2 regions of the Thalassotalea sp. PLHSN55 genome follow, and region 2 is predicted to be linked to the other one. Evidence: riboswitches for the same ligand, from Rfam matches in the RefSeq annotation. Region 2 holds a riboswitch; the other holds the start of a gene.
The links. Region 2 has a riboswitch for lysine ahead of lysC (lysine-sensitive aspartokinase 3). Riboswitches for the same ligand answer to the same signal wherever they lie in the genome.

Region 1 (9,126 bases), on a different contig from region 2:
TTTGAAAACGTTGTTGGGTAAGATCGGCGTAAACGGCTTCTTCTTCCTCTTCATGATCATCATCACCTTCATGTAAATCATGTTCATGCTCGTCATCAGCGTGTTCATGCCCTGGTACGCCATATTCACGTTTAAGTAGCCCGTAAGAAAAACCAACATAACCATTATCAAGTAAGTAGCTACTACCGACAGTAAAACCAGACGATTTTGACGCACTATTAGCTAGTGTACCTTTTTCTTCATGGTGCTCTTCTTCGTGATCTTCCTCGTGGTCATCTTCATCATGATGGTCTTCATCTTCAACACTTGCATAACCAGGAATGCTGTAGTCGTCGGCGTCACGCCAAAAACCATCTAAATGAAAGGCAACCTTGCCAGCACCTGTATTAAGGTTAAACGATGCTTCATTTTCATTAGCAACGCTATTATGCTGTAAAACATAGTCAAATTGATTCTCGGTTGATGTTGGTACACGCTCATCAACCACGTTTACTACACCACCAATCGCGCCGCTGCCGTAAAATAATGTCGCAGGGCCTCTTAATACTTCAACTTGGGTTGCAGTACTTGTTTCAGTAGATACTGAGTGATCAGAGCCAACACGAGAAGCGTCGCCAACATCTAAACCATTTTGCGTTATTAGTACGCGCGGACCATCTAAACCACGAATGATTGGGCTACTGGCTACCGGGCCGTAATAAGTAGAATGCACGCCCACTTCATTTTTTAAGGTTTCACCTAAAGTGGATGCATGTTTTAATTTTAAATCATCACCCGACAAAACATTAACAGGGATAGCCGACTCAATAGTAGATGAATGCAATGGCGTTGCGTAAACGTCTAAAATTTCAAGTACTGTTGGTTTAAGCACTAAAGACAAGCCTTCAACATTGTCTTCACCTACATTTACGTCAAAATTATTGTGGCTAAAGTTGTTTGCACTTAAATGAAGTTCAAACTCACCAGCAGGCAAGTTTTCAAGCATAAAGTTACCTTGCTCGTCGGTTATTGCTTGGCGCTTTTTATTCGCGACTTTAACCACAGCATTGGCGATAGGAGAGCCCATTGGGTTGACCACTTGGCCCGAAATATTTTGGGCAACAGCGTTACCGGCAATTAAAAAAGTTGAGCAGCAAAGACTGATACCTACAGCCGTAGATATTTTATTTAGTTTCATGTTTTATTTTCCAAAAATTTAAAGAGATTTATGCCTAAGGCATTTAACGTTAAAAAATTAGAAAATCGGTGGGGCTCTAAGCGGCGGCGTGTGAAATTTATCGGCTGAAAAAACTACATAAATATCATTAACTTTATACAAAAAATTAACAATTTTAGTTTGTACTAACGGTTCAAGAGTAAGCGTTGGCAGATCAATGTTACTTTGACACAATTGACATTGATAATGCTCTACTTGATTTTCCAGCTTATCGGCATGAAGTGTATGTGTAAAAACAAGCGACAACCACAAAAACAGCATCATAAGTGCTGTTTTTCTATTAACGATGTGCTGACCTACACTAGATAGGTTACGCAAGTGGCTATCTCTATTCATGGAGCGTGATAATATAACAAAAGTATTTTTATCACAACGCCAGTTACACATTTAAAACAATCCCTACGCCTGCCACGTGTCAGTTACTCTTAACTATCTGCGCTTGAAAATTAATTTTAACAAGTGATACTGCCGCTAACCTTTTGTTAAAAGGTTTAAAAAGTATAAAGGGATATAACAAATGAAATGCACTTTCAATAAAATTACACTTATTCTACTCGCTTGCTCACTGCCAGCCCAAGCTGACAACTTCTCTGCCAAACGCGCAGGCCAAGGCTTTACCGCTATCACCCAAGACTTTACCGCTTCGATTAGCAACCCAGCCTTATTGACAAAATATGATAACGACGATGATGTCTATTTTGCCCTTAACATCGGCATTCTTGGGGCTGATGAACACGATGTTATCGATACAAGTGAAAACATCGCCGATAACCTAGATACACTAGAAGATGGCATTAACGCAATTGATGAGATTCCCGTTGGCGACTTACCGGAATATGTTGAACAATTGAATCAACAAATTGACGGTATTGTTAACGACCTAAATACCATCGACAATAAAATAGTAAAAGGTAACGGTGGTATTAATGCGCAAATTATCGTGCCGAATCAATATCTAAGTTTTGGCATGTTTGCTAATCAATATGGACGAATCGGCATTGCTGCTGATTATGACCAAAATGATGAGCAAATTATGCGCTCTGCGATATTAAATGGCGAGTTCAATGCTGACGAGTTACAGTCACAAGCGTTAGGTGTTGGTTACTCAGTCACCGAAGCGGGTTTTATGCTTGGCTATCAAGCAATCAATCATGCCAATTATGAATTAAGTATTGGCACCAAATTAAAATACCAACGCTTAGATTTGTTTTACAACCGCATTAACATTGCCAATTTTGACGATGATGAATTTGATTTAACCGACGATGAATATTTAACTGACGACGACGGCACGAATGTTGATATTGGTATGTACACCGTATGGGGGGATGAGCGTCAGTGGCACTTCGCCTTAGTGGCAAATAACCTGCTTGACCAACAAGTGAGTTTAATTGAACAAGACTTAACCTTTAACCTTGATACCACAATAACGGCAGGCCTAAGTTATCAAAACGATTGGCTAACCGTTGCCACCGAGGTTGACTTAACCGAGCGCGAACATTTTAAAGAGTTAACCGCGTCAAAATATGCAGCCATAGGTATCGAGCTAAGAGTATACGAACATATGCAATTTCGTTTAGGTCTGCGCAACGACTTAAATGATAATGAAGCTGACCTTTATACTGCAGGTATTGGTATTTCACCTTGGGATGTTGTGTCAATTGACATAGCAGCCTTTACCGGAGATGAAGACAATATTGGCGGCGCATTGCAGTTGGGTGTCAAAATATAGTGCGTGTCAAAATATAGTAGGTATCAAAGTATAGTGCGATAATGAAAAAACTTAACATGCCCGCAGTCTGGCGAGTATGTTAAGTTTTCTAATCAATGATAATCGTGAACTTAGCGTCACCACTACCACCGCGATAAGTTAGATATAAAGCGTTTTTATCTTGAACTTAGTGAATAATAATTGGTAAAGCATTTGTACAGCTGGGTACCGCACAGCACTGACGCGGAAGGAAAGTGTAGGATCGCTATCAAATCTGCTGGCGCATAAATGTAACTAACTGCATTGCTGTTTTCTAGTTCGTCTACATTTAATACTTTCGCTAAAACATCGCCTTTTTTGACATGCTGACCGGGTTTTACACAATACTCAACCACGCCACCTTCTTGGGTATAGAGTATTTTATAGTCATCGAGCGTAACTCCGTATCGGTCAATTTTTTCGGGCAATAACGTTTTTTCACCTAAACAATTTTTATGACTAAGGTAAGTTAATATCCCTTTTGCGTCATATTCCCCTGAGTCAAAATCGATCACTTCTTGGCTGCCCATTTCCAAGGTAAAAGCCTCAACAGGAATTGGCCACTGCCTGTGAGGAAATTTTTTGTTTAACTGTTGTGCTAAGCTCCACCAATGACAAAACGTGGCTTCATCTAACGCACCATTAAATTCGTTTGGAATAAAAATCGCGTGTGGAATATTAAAGTAATTGGCCGAAGCTTTGGCGTATTCTGGCACGTAAATATGCCGAGTTGCCACAGGGCCATTATGAATATCAATAACAATGTCGGCATCAAAAGCGAGTGCTTGCAGCTGCAAATTTAAACGTGACGCAAGACCAATGCCCCACTCTTTATTTAGCTCGTTATCGATGGCTTGTTTAACTTGTCCGCGAAAAGCGAGCTTGATCTCGTCAAAACTCTCAGCAGTAGCAAGTGAGTCGACAAAATCTTGGATCAGCGCATCTTTATAGTAATAACCACGATTCCAATTTTGACCGTTGACGGGATCAAAACGCCCTAGCGTATATTCACCTGATTTAATATTAGTGCCAACCGGATTACAATTAGGCACCAACACCACTTCACCACAAATAGCATGGCGCTTAAAGTATTCAATTAAGTGGTAAATTACCACGTTGCCTTGCACTTCGGCGCCATGAATTGAGCTTTGAATATAAACTTTAGGCCCTGCTTGTTGCCCTTTAAATCGATAAATAGGCACGTGCATTTTTCGCCCGGATGCGTTTGAGGCGACGCTTAAATGCTCTTTGGTGAAGGTATTTTTCATATTGAGTTATTATTCGCCCATAACATGATCAGATAACTGCTGTGCATACCATTGGTTAATTGATTGATTAAAATCGAGCAAGCCATGATTAGCCGCCAGTTCTAAATGTGTTAACGGCGCACGTAATTGTGGCGAGCTAATCTCCCCTTGCAATGCCATTAGCACTTTTACCGGAATGGGGTTTGCTACCTGAAATAAGCCGTCGACCGCATTTTGCCATAATGGGAATAGCCCTTGATTTTGTCCTGATAAACAAAGCTCAACGTAACGATGTGTAGGCGCTGGCCAAGCATTTGAACATACCGATACTAACCCTTGAGCGCCTGCACTGGCCAAATATGGCATCATCGCATCTTCGCCACTAAATAGTGCAATATCAGGGCATTGCTCACGATAAGCGAGAAACTTGTTTAAATCACCACTGGCTTCTTTCATTGCCCAACAATTTGGATGATCTTGCACTGCCACCATAGTCGTTAATGGAATTTCAACACCGCTACGCGACGGCACGTTGTAAAGCATGCAAGGGAATTTGGCGGCATCAAGCAGTGAAGAAAACCATAACGTTTGCCCAACTGGGCCTGGTTTTGCGTAAATAGGCGTGCCTAATAAATAAGCATGAATTGGTAATTCATTGCAACGTTCAATCCATTGCAACTGCTCGGCCAAATTATACCCGCCAACAGCCACCATTAATGGCGTATCAAGCGCTAATTGGCAGATGTACTCAACGATACTTAGTTGCTCTTGTGCAGACAGTGCTAAACCTTCGCCTGTGCTACCTAGCAACAAAATACCATTACCAGCGCTGGCTTGACGCTGCGCCGCTTGCGCTAAGCTAGGGAAGTCAATGTCACCTTGTTCTGTAAAAGGCGTGATCAAGGCTGTCCATAGTGAACATTGGGGAATATTATTGGTTAAATTATTTTTTGTCATTTTCTCGAACTCGTACAATTCGAAGTGCTTAAGGCAAATTTAACAAATACTGCATGAATTACAGAAAGGGTATTAAATTACCTGAAGCTCTCCACCGAATAAACTGGTGACAGTTGCCAAGATTCAACTTGTACAACCGATAACACTACCATCAAAAATAGTGCTACCTCGGCGCTAATCTCCCTCATTATCTGTCATTGGAGTTTGATCTCCTCTTGATAACTACCTAGTTAGCGCTCCTCTTCTCGCTTTTTTGTTAATACACGATATCCATCGTGAAACAAAATCAGCATGGCGCTATTAAAGCATTAATCACGATAACAAGCAATGTAAGTCACTAGTGTGAGCATGACTCTTTAGTATCAGCGACTACCAGAGAATGTTCTAATTGCTGTTGGATAAGCCAAAGTCTGTCTTGCCCCCAACAGTGCTGATTTTGGAAGTGAAAACAAGGTACTCCCCAATAGCCCATTTCAGTTAATTGCTGTTGGTTTAAATCCGACTGTGCTTGCCAATTTCGCTCTATGCCATAAGTTTTAGCTTGTTGATAATCAATGCCAATTTCAACACAAATTTTCTTTAAATTACTTTCCTTGGCTAAACTAATATTTTTCAAAAATACCGCTTCAAAGAGCGCCTGTATGTAGGCATTTGCTTTGCCTTGCTGTTCAATATAGGCAAACAACTGATAACTATTTAATATGCCCGCGCCTAACGGTTCAGCAAACCCTGCAAACGGGATATTACGAAGCTTTGCTTCACGATAAGCATCTAAATACAAATAACGCTGCTTGTTAGTAGATAATTCAACGCCACGCATCAACAAAGGTAGTAACAACTTCACTTTCAGTGGTTTTTGGTATTGCTGACTTAGTTGTTTTGCTTGCATAAACCCTAAATAAGAGAAAGGGCTTCTTAGCGAGACATAAGCGGTGATCACATCTTGTGCTGGTGTATGTTCCGTTAAAACAGGCGCTACCTCATCTGGTCGTGTTTGTGCGATTTCTAGGTTGGCTTTTATATATTTTAATTCAGGCGTTGTTAGGTTAAAACGGTGAGCATTTAATCGCCTTTCAAGGTGTTCAAGACTATCGATACCCCAAAACCACTCCCCTAAACAATATATGCTGGCAGTAAGCTCATGCCCTTTGTCGACTAAGCGGGCTAAGTTTTTTATTTGATGGGTGATCACCGGCGTTGACGGCAAGTAATACTCATCAAAATCATCTTGCCAAGTTTTTTCAAAAATGAGCTGCGCACTTTCAATTGAGGTCGGCAATAGTTGCCACATTTGCTGGCCGGTTGCTAAAGCCTGAGAGCTCGGATAACGTTCAATAGTTTTTAATTGATAAATGTCGGCGATGCTGTTTGCATCTTTTAGTGCCCATTGGCGCCAGAGCTTTTTATTTTCAACAAAGCTAATTAACGCGCCGTGGGTAAGGTACAGTTTAATATTTAAATCAAAACGTTGTTTTAGCTCATCCAGTACCTGAACCAACATAAAACTATACGGGTCATTTAACGCTAAATACACTTCAGCGACAGGGCGTTTTTTAAAGAGTTTAGGAAGATATACCCACTTGAAAGTCAAAAGTAATTGCCGAACGCGACTAAGCACCCACTTGATAGCGAGGTATTGAAAGACACGAGTATAGATAATCATCTCCTTGATTAGAAAAATAGTTCGCGTAAAATGAGCCGCCATTATCGCTGAAAAGCGCGCCAGTTGCATTAAAGCGACAAATTTATTTACATTTTCTTCTTCATCAAAATGAGCTCGCACCAACAAGCTTGTTTATTATAGGTAATAACCTTATGCATAACCTTTCCCAAGTATTACTGCGCAACAGCAATTTGTTAGCAGCAAGCTCGACACTAATCATCAACTTACCCGCTGATGAATTTATGCATGACTATTTAAACCTATATCCACAATGCCAGTTAAATTACTTCACCACCAACTTTGAATATTTTCAGCTCATCGAAAAAAGCAAACCCAAATCAGTAAACAGCTTTTTTGCTGCACAATACCGCAGTGACAAAAAACATGATTTGGCGATCATTGCATTTCCAAAAAGCAAAGCTGAACTTGCCTTTACATTAGCTATGCTAAACGAGTCGCTAACCGACGATGCAAGGGTATTAATTATTGGTGAGAATAAAAGCGGTATTAAGTCAGTTGAAAAGTTATCAAAAGACTATCTGCAGTTTTGTTCAAAAGCAGACTCTGCCAGACATTGCTCTTTATACAGTGGCCAATACATTAAGCAAAATAAAACCTTCGACATTGAGCAATGGTATAAGATTTATCAATTTACCATCGACGGCGTTGCATTAAAGGTAGCGTCACTGCCAGGCGTTTTTAGCCAAAATAATTTAGATGTAGGCACACGTGTACTTTTAGAGAATTTACCCACAGATTATGCCGGAAAAGTGCTCGATTTTGGCTGCGGCGCAGGTGTTATAGCGAGCTTTGTTAGTAAAAAATACCCTACAACTGAATTCACCTTAGTTGACGTTAGCGCACTCGCATTGCATTCAGCACAAAAAACGCTAGCCCTAAACGGTGTAACTACAGCCACTTATTTACCGTCAAACAGCTTGAGCGAAGTCAGTGAAAAGTACCAACATATTTTATCAAATCCGCCATTTCATCAAGGCGTAAAAACAAACTATTTAGCAACAGAAACTTTTCTGCAAAATATTAAGCGACACCTTTATGCAAAAGGGTCTGTTACCATTGTCGCTAATAGCTTTTTAAAGTACCCACCAATAATGGCTCGTGAGATCGCACCAGTAAGCACGGTTGTACAAAAAAATGGCTTTAGTGTTTATCGTTGTACATTAAAATAACTTTTGCCTATTTTTATCTGTTAATAAGTTGCGTTTAAGGCGATTTGTACCCACAATAAAATACTATAGAGTTAAGCTGAATCATTGATTTACTAGCTTTTTGTTATAAGACATCCTCATGTTGGTATGGCGAACTATAAGGGCTTTGTTACAACTAAATGCAAACCAATACCAAAATACAATCTTTTCATCGATTATTGCTGACAACAATTGTCAGCTTTACTTTAGTGGCTGTGATCACCTCACTGACCATTATATCGCTGATCTTCATTAACGAGGAAAAATCTCAGCTACAACGCGTTGCCATTGAGCGTGGTAAAATTATTGCGTTAATGAGTATCGAAGACATTAAAAACAATGATTACGATATTCTGGAACAAAAGCTCATTCGTTCAAGTGCATTAACGCAAGTTAATTACATCCATATTTATCGCTACTCACCTGAGCTAGACAGTATTACCTTCTTTACCAGTTACAACCGCAGTGCAAACCACCCCGCAATTCCCGATAAAATTGCGCAAATTGATAATTTAACAACGCCTAATATTTCCGCTGACTACATCGAGTTTATTATTCCAATTAAAGAGAGTAATGAAACCCTTGGTTATGTCTATTTGCAGGTGAGTTTTGAAAAAATAAACTCATTGTTGAAAAAGTTTGTTGTCACTATTGTACTGATTTCACTGTTAATGGCACTTATTGCGATGGTGATCACTAATCGTCTTAAAAAACAGTTAGCCGCGCCTATTTTTAAGACCATGGAATTAATTCAAGAGGTTTCTCAAAGCAAAGACTTCAGTTTACGCAGTAAGCACTTACCGCTACGTGAAGTTGATATATTAGCGCAAAACCTCAATATTTTGCTTGCTCGTGTACAAAAGCACATTGCCAAACAAATGCAAAAACAAGAACAGGTAGAACAGCAAAATACGGCATTAGAAAATAAAGTTATTACCCGAACCGACGCACTAAAAGAATCCAATCAAGAACTACTGTCCACATTAGAAAAGCTGCATCAATTTCAAAATCAATTGGTTGAAAGTGAGAAAATGGCATCACTTGGCGATATGGTGGCCGGTGTTGCCCACGAAGTTAATACGCCG
Region 2 (9,126 bases):
TATAGCTTTGGCTTTGTTTTTTCGCAATACGTTGTTCTTGTGAAAAAATATAGCTATCAAGTGCTTGCGTCGCAACAGGAATTAACAAGTATTTTCCGGCGCGAATTTGCGAGCCTTGAATTTGGTTTACCTGCTGAATAAGCGCGGTCGTGGTATTAAATTTTTTGGCTATTTGGCTCAAGCTATCGCCCGATTTAATTTGATAACGCTGCCATGCAAGTCGCTCTTTTTCACTTAATTTATCTAAACCTGCTTGAAACTTTTCTATCTTGTTATTTGGAATAACTAAATAGTGAGGCCCGTCAGGGTCGGTTGACCAACGGTTAAAGCCCGGGTTTAAATGTTGTAATTCAGCCAGCGACAATTCAGCAAGTTGCGCCGCTTTTGCTAAGTCTAATTGTGAACCAATATTAATTTGTGAAATCACCGACTTATTTTGAATGTCGTATAACTCAATATTAAAATCGGCAGGGCGCTTAATAATATCGGCTAAGGCAAGTAGTTTAGGTACGTAAGCTTCAGTTTCACTTGGTAAGTCGAGTGACCAAAAGTCGGTTGGCTTGTTTTTGCGGGCATTATTTTTTACTGCGCGTCTAACTCGACCTTCGCCTGAATTATACGCTGCTAAGGCTAATAACCAGTCACCGTCAAAATAGCCGTTGAGGTATTTTAAATACTTAATGGCACCTTGGGTTGACGCAATAACGTCGCGTCGTCCGTCGTACCACCAGTTTTGTTTCATACCAAAACGCTCACCAGTGCCGGGTACAAATTGCCACATGCCTGAAGCGCGACCGTGTGAATAAGCAAACGGGTCAAAAGCACTTTCTACAATAGGGAGCAGGGCTATTTCAACCGGCATATCGTTTGCTTCTAGTTCTTGAACGATGTAGTACAAAAACGGTTCGGCGCGTTTGGCGACTCGGTCTAAATAACTGGCGTGTTTAACATACCAATTACGCTGTGAAACAACACGTTGATTTTGTGGAATATCAAATGCCATTTTAGCTTTAATATCTTCCCATAAATCGTCAGTGACTTGGGTTTCATCAGATACTGAAAATTCCACATCAGCAATAGGGTGCATTACTGAATTTGCTTCGTCGCTAAGCAAAGCGAGGCTAACTTCCGCAGGAGTCGCCGTGTCGGCAATTAACGTTGAGTTTTGGTCTTGTTTCGATTTTTCTGACTGAAAAGGTGTGCTTTGACAACCACCTAACATTATTGACACAGCAATGGTAAGGGGAAAATAATACTTCATGAAAACTCTTGTCTACTTAATATAACGGCAAGTGTCACTTATTTAGTCAGTTTATTCAAGACTGACTTGTAACAATGGCATTAAAAATTGTCTTTCCATTGGCGAATTGCTGCAAATACTTCCACTTCATTAGCAAGTGCGTTGTTTACATATAGCGCGGCACTTTCTGCTACTTCCGTTTGATCTGAACGTAAAAACGGGTTGATCTTTTTCTCTAACGCGATGCTAGATGGAATTGTTGCTTTGTTTTGAGCGCGCAATTGCTCTACCTGATTATAATAATTGAGTAGGTCAACGTTGCTTGGCTCAACCGTTAAAGCAAAGTGCAAGTTAGCCTGCGTATATTCATGTGCGCAATAAACTTGAGTCTGTTCAGCTAATGCTGCTAATTTACCTAGTGAATGGTGCATTTGCGCTGGTGTGCCTTCAAATAGTCGGCCGCAACCACCAGAAAACAATGTATCGCCGCAAAATAATTTATCTTGGCTAATGTAAGCAACATGCCCTAAGGTATGCCCTGGTAAATCAATAACGTTAAACGTTGCGTCAATCGCGCTTAAGTTAACCTCGCTTTGCTCATCAACGCCAACATCACCTTCTTTAATGTCGTTATTTTTAGGGAAATAAACACATAGTGGCCATGATTTTTGCTGACAATAACGACGTAAATCGGCCAAACCACCAATATGGTCGCTATGGTGATGGGTAATTAAAATATCGGTCAGTACTTTGTTGTGTTGCTCGATATAGTCAATGCAAACTTTTGCGTCACCTGGATCAACTAATACCAGATTATCACTTGTGCTTTGCGTTAATGCCCAAATATAATTATCTGAAAAAGCAGGAATTGCCGTTACGGTGAAGCTATTTTGCGACATAATTTTTCTCTATGGTTACACTGTATATACTAAGGTTTAAACGAGCACTTAAATTAGCGTTCAAATTCACGATTAAATTAAGGCTTATAGTAATGGAAGTTAGGCTGTGATGAAACCCGCATTATCTTTTCGACAACCGCAATCTCCCAAAGCGTGGCGAAAGCTGCCTAATGGCGAGGTGATCCTTAATGAAATTAATCAGCAATTAGCGCCGTGGTGGCCAAAATTTTTTGGTTATCATTTACTCAAAGTAGGCGCGTTAAGTGCTGATGTTGACTGCACGCTTAGCCCAATTAAACACCAGCTCACGGTTTCAAGCTTTTCAAAAAAAGCTGATGTTATTGCCGATGTCGACGATTTGCCTTTTTTAGAGCACAGTGTTGATGTTTGTTTGTTAAGCCACACTTTTGAATTTTCGGTCGACCCTCATCATGTGGTGCGCGAAGCGAATCGTGTGCTCATTCCCAACGGCTATTTAGTTATTACTGGCTATAACCCGTTTAGTTTGGCGGGTTTAAATAAAGTCGTGCCGTATCGAAGAAAACAGTCGCCATGGAATGAACGTTTTTTCTCACCAATGCGGGTCAAAGACTGGTTGCAATTAATGGGCTATGAAATTTTAACCGATCAGCGCACGTTGCATAGCTCTTTGGTTGGCAAACTAGGGCAAGGCAAGCTTACCTCATATTGTCAAAACTTTGCCAGCAACTATTTACCAAGTTTGGGCTCTATTTACATTATTGTCGCTAAAAAGCGGGTATTGCCACTTACGCCAATTAAACCTAAATGGAAATTACGACCTAAGTTTTCACCAGTGAAAGTCTCTACCATGAATTCACCTAAAACAGGCTCGTCGTCTTAATTTAACCTTGGATGAAGCAAAGGTTTCACTTATGATGCGGTTATTATTTTTATCGCAGGTAACAACACAATGCATCGTAGTGAATTTGAAAATTTTTTAACGCAATTATTAAAACCGGAACAAATTAAAGATTACTGCCCAAACGGCCTGCAAATACAAGGCAGTGAGCAAATCAATAAAATAGTTACTGGCGTAACGGCGTCACAAGCGTTAATCGATAAAGCGATTGAATTAAATGCCGATGCTTTGTTAGTTCACCACGGTTATTTTTGGAAAAATGAATCGTATGTGATCAAAGGTATGAAGCATACCCGTATTAAAGCGCTGCTTGATAACAACATCAATTTGTTTGCTTATCATCTGCCACTCGATATTCATGCCGAGTTAGGCAATAACGCGCAATTAGCCGATTTATTAGCAATTATTAATCGTCAGCCGTTAGAAAGTGGTAATCCGCTTAGTGTTGCTGTCAAAGGCGAATTTGAACATGCCATTTCCGCACAAACATTAGCGCAGAACATTTCAAAAACCTTAAATCGTCAGTGTTTGCATTTACCGTCGGGTAACAATCAAGCAATTAAAACCGTTGCTTGGTGTACAGGTGGCGGACAAGACTATATTGAGTTGGCGGCCGAGCAGGGCATCGATGCTTTTATTTCCGGTGAAGTATCAGAAAAAACGGCGCATATCGCCACCGAAATGAATATTCACTTTTTTGCCGCAGGCCATCACGCCACCGAGCGTTACGGCGTAAAAGCATTAGGCGAATATATTAACGCCGAGCTTGGTTTATCGGTCGAGTTTGTTGATATTGACAACCCCGTATAAAACGCGGGTTAACTTGTCGCTTTTATAAATATTGCTTTAACCACTGAACAAATCGCCCAAAGCTTTCATACCAAACATGGGTGGTTTGCTCAAAAGCTTCGCTGTTTGGCAAATAGTACTGCCAACTTTTCTCACCATAATAATCTTTTACCCAACGCGAGGCCGGCGCGGCAATGGCATTCACACCTTGTTGTTCAAAATAGGCTAACGCTCGTGGCATATGGTCGCTGTTGGTAATTAGTATTACCGGTTTATATGTTACTCTTGCGCTAATTAATTCGGCTTCTTCTTCGGTATCTTGCGGTGTTGGCTCGGTAATAATCAGTTGCTCATTTACGCCTAATTCAACTAACGCTTGTTTAATCAATTCGGCATTCGGGGTTTTATCACTGCCACCAAAACCTGAGGTGATGATGTGCGCGGTAGGGTAGAGCTGATGAATTCTTAACGCTTCAATGGCGCGCTGCAAAGAACACACTCTTAATTGACTAACAGCCGGTAAACTATCGTCAGTAACGTGTCCGCAGCCTAATACCACAATGTATTCAACAGGCTTATTCGCGTAGGTAAATGCCTCATGGTTGTCTTCAATCGGCTTCATCATCATATCTGACACCACAGGTAAGGATGAAAGGATCAGCAACAAAATACTGACAAATAGACAACGGAAACTCAATTTAGGTGAATATCGGTGCAATATTAACGCCGCAAGCATTAATAAAATAATAACGTTAATGGGCATAATTAATACGCCAATAATTTTTTTAAACAGAAAAAGTATATCCATAACCCTATTCACATCGCGTTAAGTGTTGTCATGGTAAACAATTGATTCGTTAATTAAAAGTAACAAGCGCGTTGACAAGGATTTCTACTCGCTTCAGGGGATTGACAAGAAAACTCATTTCTCTAAATAAGAATTGAGCGTACTTGGTTCATTTATTTCTAATAGACGTCTAAAAGTCTATTGCAATTAATGTTCAATTAAGGTCTAATAGCCGCGTTGTAAAATTACATCATTTTGAGTGTTAATTCCTCATGATGTGATTACAGCACCAGAAGAGGCGCGTTAGCTAGGTAGATTATTCGAGGAACCACAATTCCGATGACAATAATTGAGGGGGACTAACGCCGAGGGCACTAACTGTGTGGAGGTTATTGTTCGGTTACTAGGGTTGAATCCTTAGAATTGTCACCAATTTGGTGGAGGGCTTCTGGCTGAAAATGTATAAGTCTAATTGCTTCTTGCTCGCTTTATCTTCAGTCATGCTCTTCCTTGTATTAATACGAATCAATGAATAAGAGTCATTGATTGTTAGGGAGACCTTTATGTCATCTAATAATAGTAAAAACCTTACCGTTGCCAAATTTGGCGGCACCAGTGTTGCCGATTTTCAGGCGATGCAACGTTGTGTAAACATTATCAAAAATGACCCAGCAACACGTTTAGTGGTTGTTTCCGCTAGCTCTGGCGTGACCAACAGCCTTGTGCGCCTTGGCCAAGAAAATGTTAGCGAACAAGAGCGTATTCAAACCATTGACAGTATTCGCGCGATCCAATTGAATATTGTTGAGCATCTAAGCAATAAAGCTGACTTTATTGATCAAATCGAAACCTTGTTAGCTTTGCTTAGTCAAACTGCCGAACAGCAAGCAGCGCATTACAGCGCAAAAACCGCCGATGAAATTTTGTCTTTTGGCGAGCGTATGAGCTCGACACTTTTTGCTGAAATTATGCGTATGGAAGGTTTGCCTGGTGAATGTTTTGACGTGCGCCAAGTCATGAAAACTAACAGCCTTTACGGAAAAGCTGTCGTTGATGTTGACGAATTAAAAAGTAACTGCAGTGCATTATTAAAAGCAACGCTTGAAAACAAAGTGGTTGTGACGCAAGGCTTTATTGGCCAAGACGGTTTAGGGTGTACGACCACATTAGGTCGAGGCGGTTCAGATTATAGCGCGGCATTATTAGCTGAAGCGTTAGACGCTGACAACCTTGCGATATGGACCGATGTTGTTGGTATTTTTACCACCGACCCAAGAATTACCTCGCATGCGCGTGCGATCAAAGAAATTAGCTTTGGCGAAGCGGCTGAAATGGCAACATTTGGCGCGAAAATATTGCATCCGGCGACCTTAATTCCGGCAATGCGTCATAATATTCCAGTGTTTGTCGGTTCTAGCAAAGAGCCAGAAAAAGGCGGCACTTATATTCAAAAACAAGTTGAGTCTCGTCCAACATATCGCTCTATTGCCCTAAGAAAAGAGCAAACTTTGGTAACGGTGAAAAGCCCAGCTATGCTGCATGCCAGTGGTTTTCTTGCCAAAGTATTTTCAATTTTGGCAAAACATGAACTTAGTGTTGATTTGATCACCACCAGTGAAATTAGCGTTGCGTTAACGTTTGACAACCCTCCTGGCTCAACGCAAGCGCAATTAACGGATCAGGTGATTAAAGAATTAGGTCAATTAAGCCAAGTAAAAGTTGAAAATGGCTTATCACTTGTTGCGGTTATTGGTAATAATTTACATAACGCACAAGGCACTACCAGTACAATATTTAATACCATTGAGCAATCGAATGTGCGTATGATTTGCCAAGGGGCAAGTCAACACAATTTATGTTTCTTGGTTAATGAAGATGCGGCTAACGATGTCGTTGAAAAATTACATCACAAACTATTTGCATAACGTTACCTTAAAACTAATTAGTTAACACTAGTGACTTAAAATTAGTAAGTTAAAGCAACTACCTTAAGTTAACGTAATAAAAAAGCCTTATGACAATCTTGTTCATAAGGCTTTTTTGTTTAACCGGGCAGCGACGTTACAGTAGCTTTTCAATATCATTTATAATGGCTTCAGGTTTTGTGGTGGGCGCATAACGTTTTACCACCTCGCCATTTTTAGTCACTAAAAATTTAGTAAAATTCCATTTCACTTTTTCGCTGCCTAAAATGCCACGCGCTTGCGACTTTAATAGTTGGTAGAGCGGATGCGTATTCGAGCCGTTAACTTCAACCTTATCAAAAAGTGGAAAAGAGATATTAAACTGTAAATCACAAAATTTGGCGATTTCTTCATTTGAGCCTTTTTCTTGCTGACCAAATTGATTGCACGGAAAAGCTAACACTTCAAAACCTTGTTGATTAAAACGCTGGTACAGCTCCTGTAGACCTTGGTATTGTGGCGTGAATCCACATTGACTGGCGGTATTTACGATCAACAGCACTTTGTCTTTATATTCAGCCATGCTGTGTTTGGCTTGTTTGTTATCGACCACATCAACGTCATAAATGGCGCTCATTTTTATATCCCTTTAAATTTTTCTAGTATGTTAGCGTTAATTGTTAAAAATATGCAAATGAATCGGGTGAATAGCTAGTATGTCGACAAATTAGACATTATGGCTAGTGTATTCATTTATTTGCACACAAGAGTTATAGACAGGGGGATTAGTGATTTAATTGCAGAAAAGTTTTGGTTAGACTGAGTTAATTATTTATTTAGAGTGACAAACTGTGAAAAAAGTAGCGTTTATTGGTTTAGGGGTAATGGGTTACCCAATGGCTGGGCATTTGTTAACGGCAGGCTATCAAGTGTGTGTTTATAACCGAAGCACTGAAAAAGCTCAGAAATGGCAACAAGAGTTTGGTGGTGATATGGCACTAACCCCCGCATTAGCCGCTAAAGATTGCGATATTGTTTTTTGCTGCGTGGGTAATGATGACGATGTGCGTGACGTAGTTTATGGCGACAACGGTATACTCGCAGGTTTAAGCGAAGGTGGAATCTTGGTTGATCACAGTACCGCTTCTGCCGAACTTGCGCGCGAGCTTGCTCAGGCGGCAAAAGCGCAAGGTAAACATTTTCTTGATGCGCCAGTCTCAGGTGGTCAAGCTGGCGCTGAGAATGGGGTCTTAACCATTATGCTGGGCGGCGAACAGGCGATTTACGATCAGATAAAACCCGTTATTGCAGCTTATGCCCAGTTTAGCCAACTTATGGGGGAAGTTGGCAGTGGTCAGCTGGCTAAAATGGTCAATCAAATATGCATTGCCGGTTTAGTGCAAGGTTTATCTGAAGGCATTGCGTTTGCAGAAAAAGCGGGCTTAGATGGTAATAAACTCATAGAAACTATCGCTAAAGGTGCTGCTGGCTCTTGGCAAATGGAGAACCGCTCTAAAACCATGTTCGCAGGAGAATATGATTTTGGTTTTGCCGTTGATTGGATGCGCAAAGACTTAGGGATCGCATTTGCTGAAGCTGACAAAAATGGCGCAAACTTACCCGTGACTAAAATTGTTGATGGCTACTACCAACAAGTGCAAGAAAACGGTGGTAATCGCTGGGACACTTCAAGTTTAATTTCGTTATTGAAAAAATAGTCACAGAAAATCTGCGTTCAGTTAATGTCATTGCCCATTAGCCTAATTGGTTTAATTGACTTTAACCAAAACTGAACGCGCTATTTCTTTGTACCTTGCTATATCTAACTAAATTTAAACAAATCTAACTAAAGGTTGAAATTAATTACGCTTGCACGTATTGGTAAAGCGCTTTTAATACCGACATTTTTTCTGGCTTGCTTTCGTTTTCATATGCCAGGTTTTCAAGCTTGATCATATATTCTTCAATACTTAATAAACCTTTACCGCCTTGTTGTATTTTGTCTTGGCAATACTGTTGCCATTGCTGCTGTTCGTTAGCGTTCAAAGTTAATGGGTAATTTCTGGCGCGAAAACGAAACAGTAATGTGCTTAACCTTGGATCTTGAAATTGAAAAGGGTGGCTTGCTAACTGCTCAGGCGGGAGTTGATGTAAAATTTCCATTTGAGCTTTATCGGCATGTGAGAAAAAGCTGCCGCTGTATAATGCTTGCTCAGGGTCAATTTTTTCATCATTATCGTAACTGTCGCTAAACACTTCGGCGAGCTTATCACGCACTTCAAGCTGTTTTTTTAATTGGCTTAAATGGCTTAAACATAGCTCACGTGGGATCGCCAATCGCTCGGCATTTTCTGGTAATAAGGTTTTTGCTGGTGCAACAACCGGGCACTTGTTTAAATGAATCAATTTAACGGGAATAGGTAACTCATCTTCAGCCAGTTCGTCGTGTCTTGTATAAAGGCGCGCTTTTATTTCGTCACTGGTTAAATCAAAAAGTGGCTGTGGGCTTTTGGCTAAATCAACTGCGATAACGGCATTTTTATTGGTTGGGTGATAAGCAACAGGTGCAAACCAACTCGTACAACCATGTTGCGACGGTACTTTACTTGAAGTATGCACAACCGGTG

Region 1: linked by a shared signal. The riboswitch ahead of dapA (4-hydroxy-tetrahydrodipicolinate synthase) and the one ahead of lysC (lysine-sensitive aspartokinase 3) in region 2 are both predicted to bind lysine.

The regions. Positions count from the first base shown of each region.
Region 1 covers NZ_JBPDIH010000002.1:602,246-611,371, forward strand. Annotated here, with positions in the region: gene ACRRSQ_RS05700 (TonB-dependent receptor) at 1-1,177, opposite strand, end outside; gene ACRRSQ_RS05705 (hypothetical protein) at 1,235-1,603, opposite strand; gene traF (conjugal transfer protein TraF) at 1,734-2,948, shown strand; gene ACRRSQ_RS05715 (peptidase M14) at 3,104-4,234, opposite strand; gene dapA (4-hydroxy-tetrahydrodipicolinate synthase) at 4,244-5,170, opposite strand; lysine riboswitch at 5,247-5,422, opposite strand; gene ACRRSQ_RS05725 (DsbA family protein) at 5,508-6,953, opposite strand; gene ACRRSQ_RS05730 (methyltransferase) at 6,986-8,023, shown strand; gene ACRRSQ_RS05735 (sensor histidine kinase) at 8,182-9,126, shown strand, end outside.
Region 2 covers NZ_JBPDIH010000008.1:236,029-245,154, reverse strand. Annotated here, with positions in the region: gene ACRRSQ_RS16520 (LysM peptidoglycan-binding domain-containing protein) at 1-1,261, opposite strand, end outside; gene gloB (hydroxyacylglutathione hydrolase) at 1,342-2,139, opposite strand; gene ACRRSQ_RS16510 (class I SAM-dependent methyltransferase) at 2,249-3,001, shown strand; gene ACRRSQ_RS16505 (Nif3-like dinuclear metal center hexameric protein) at 3,071-3,829, shown strand; gene ACRRSQ_RS16500 (YdcF family protein) at 3,852-4,616, opposite strand; lysine riboswitch at 4,881-5,051, shown strand; gene lysC (lysine-sensitive aspartokinase 3) at 5,159-6,520, shown strand; gene ACRRSQ_RS16490 (glutathione peroxidase) at 6,657-7,136, opposite strand; gene ACRRSQ_RS16485 (NAD(P)-dependent oxidoreductase) at 7,351-8,217, shown strand; gene sbcB (exodeoxyribonuclease I) at 8,363-9,126, opposite strand, start outside.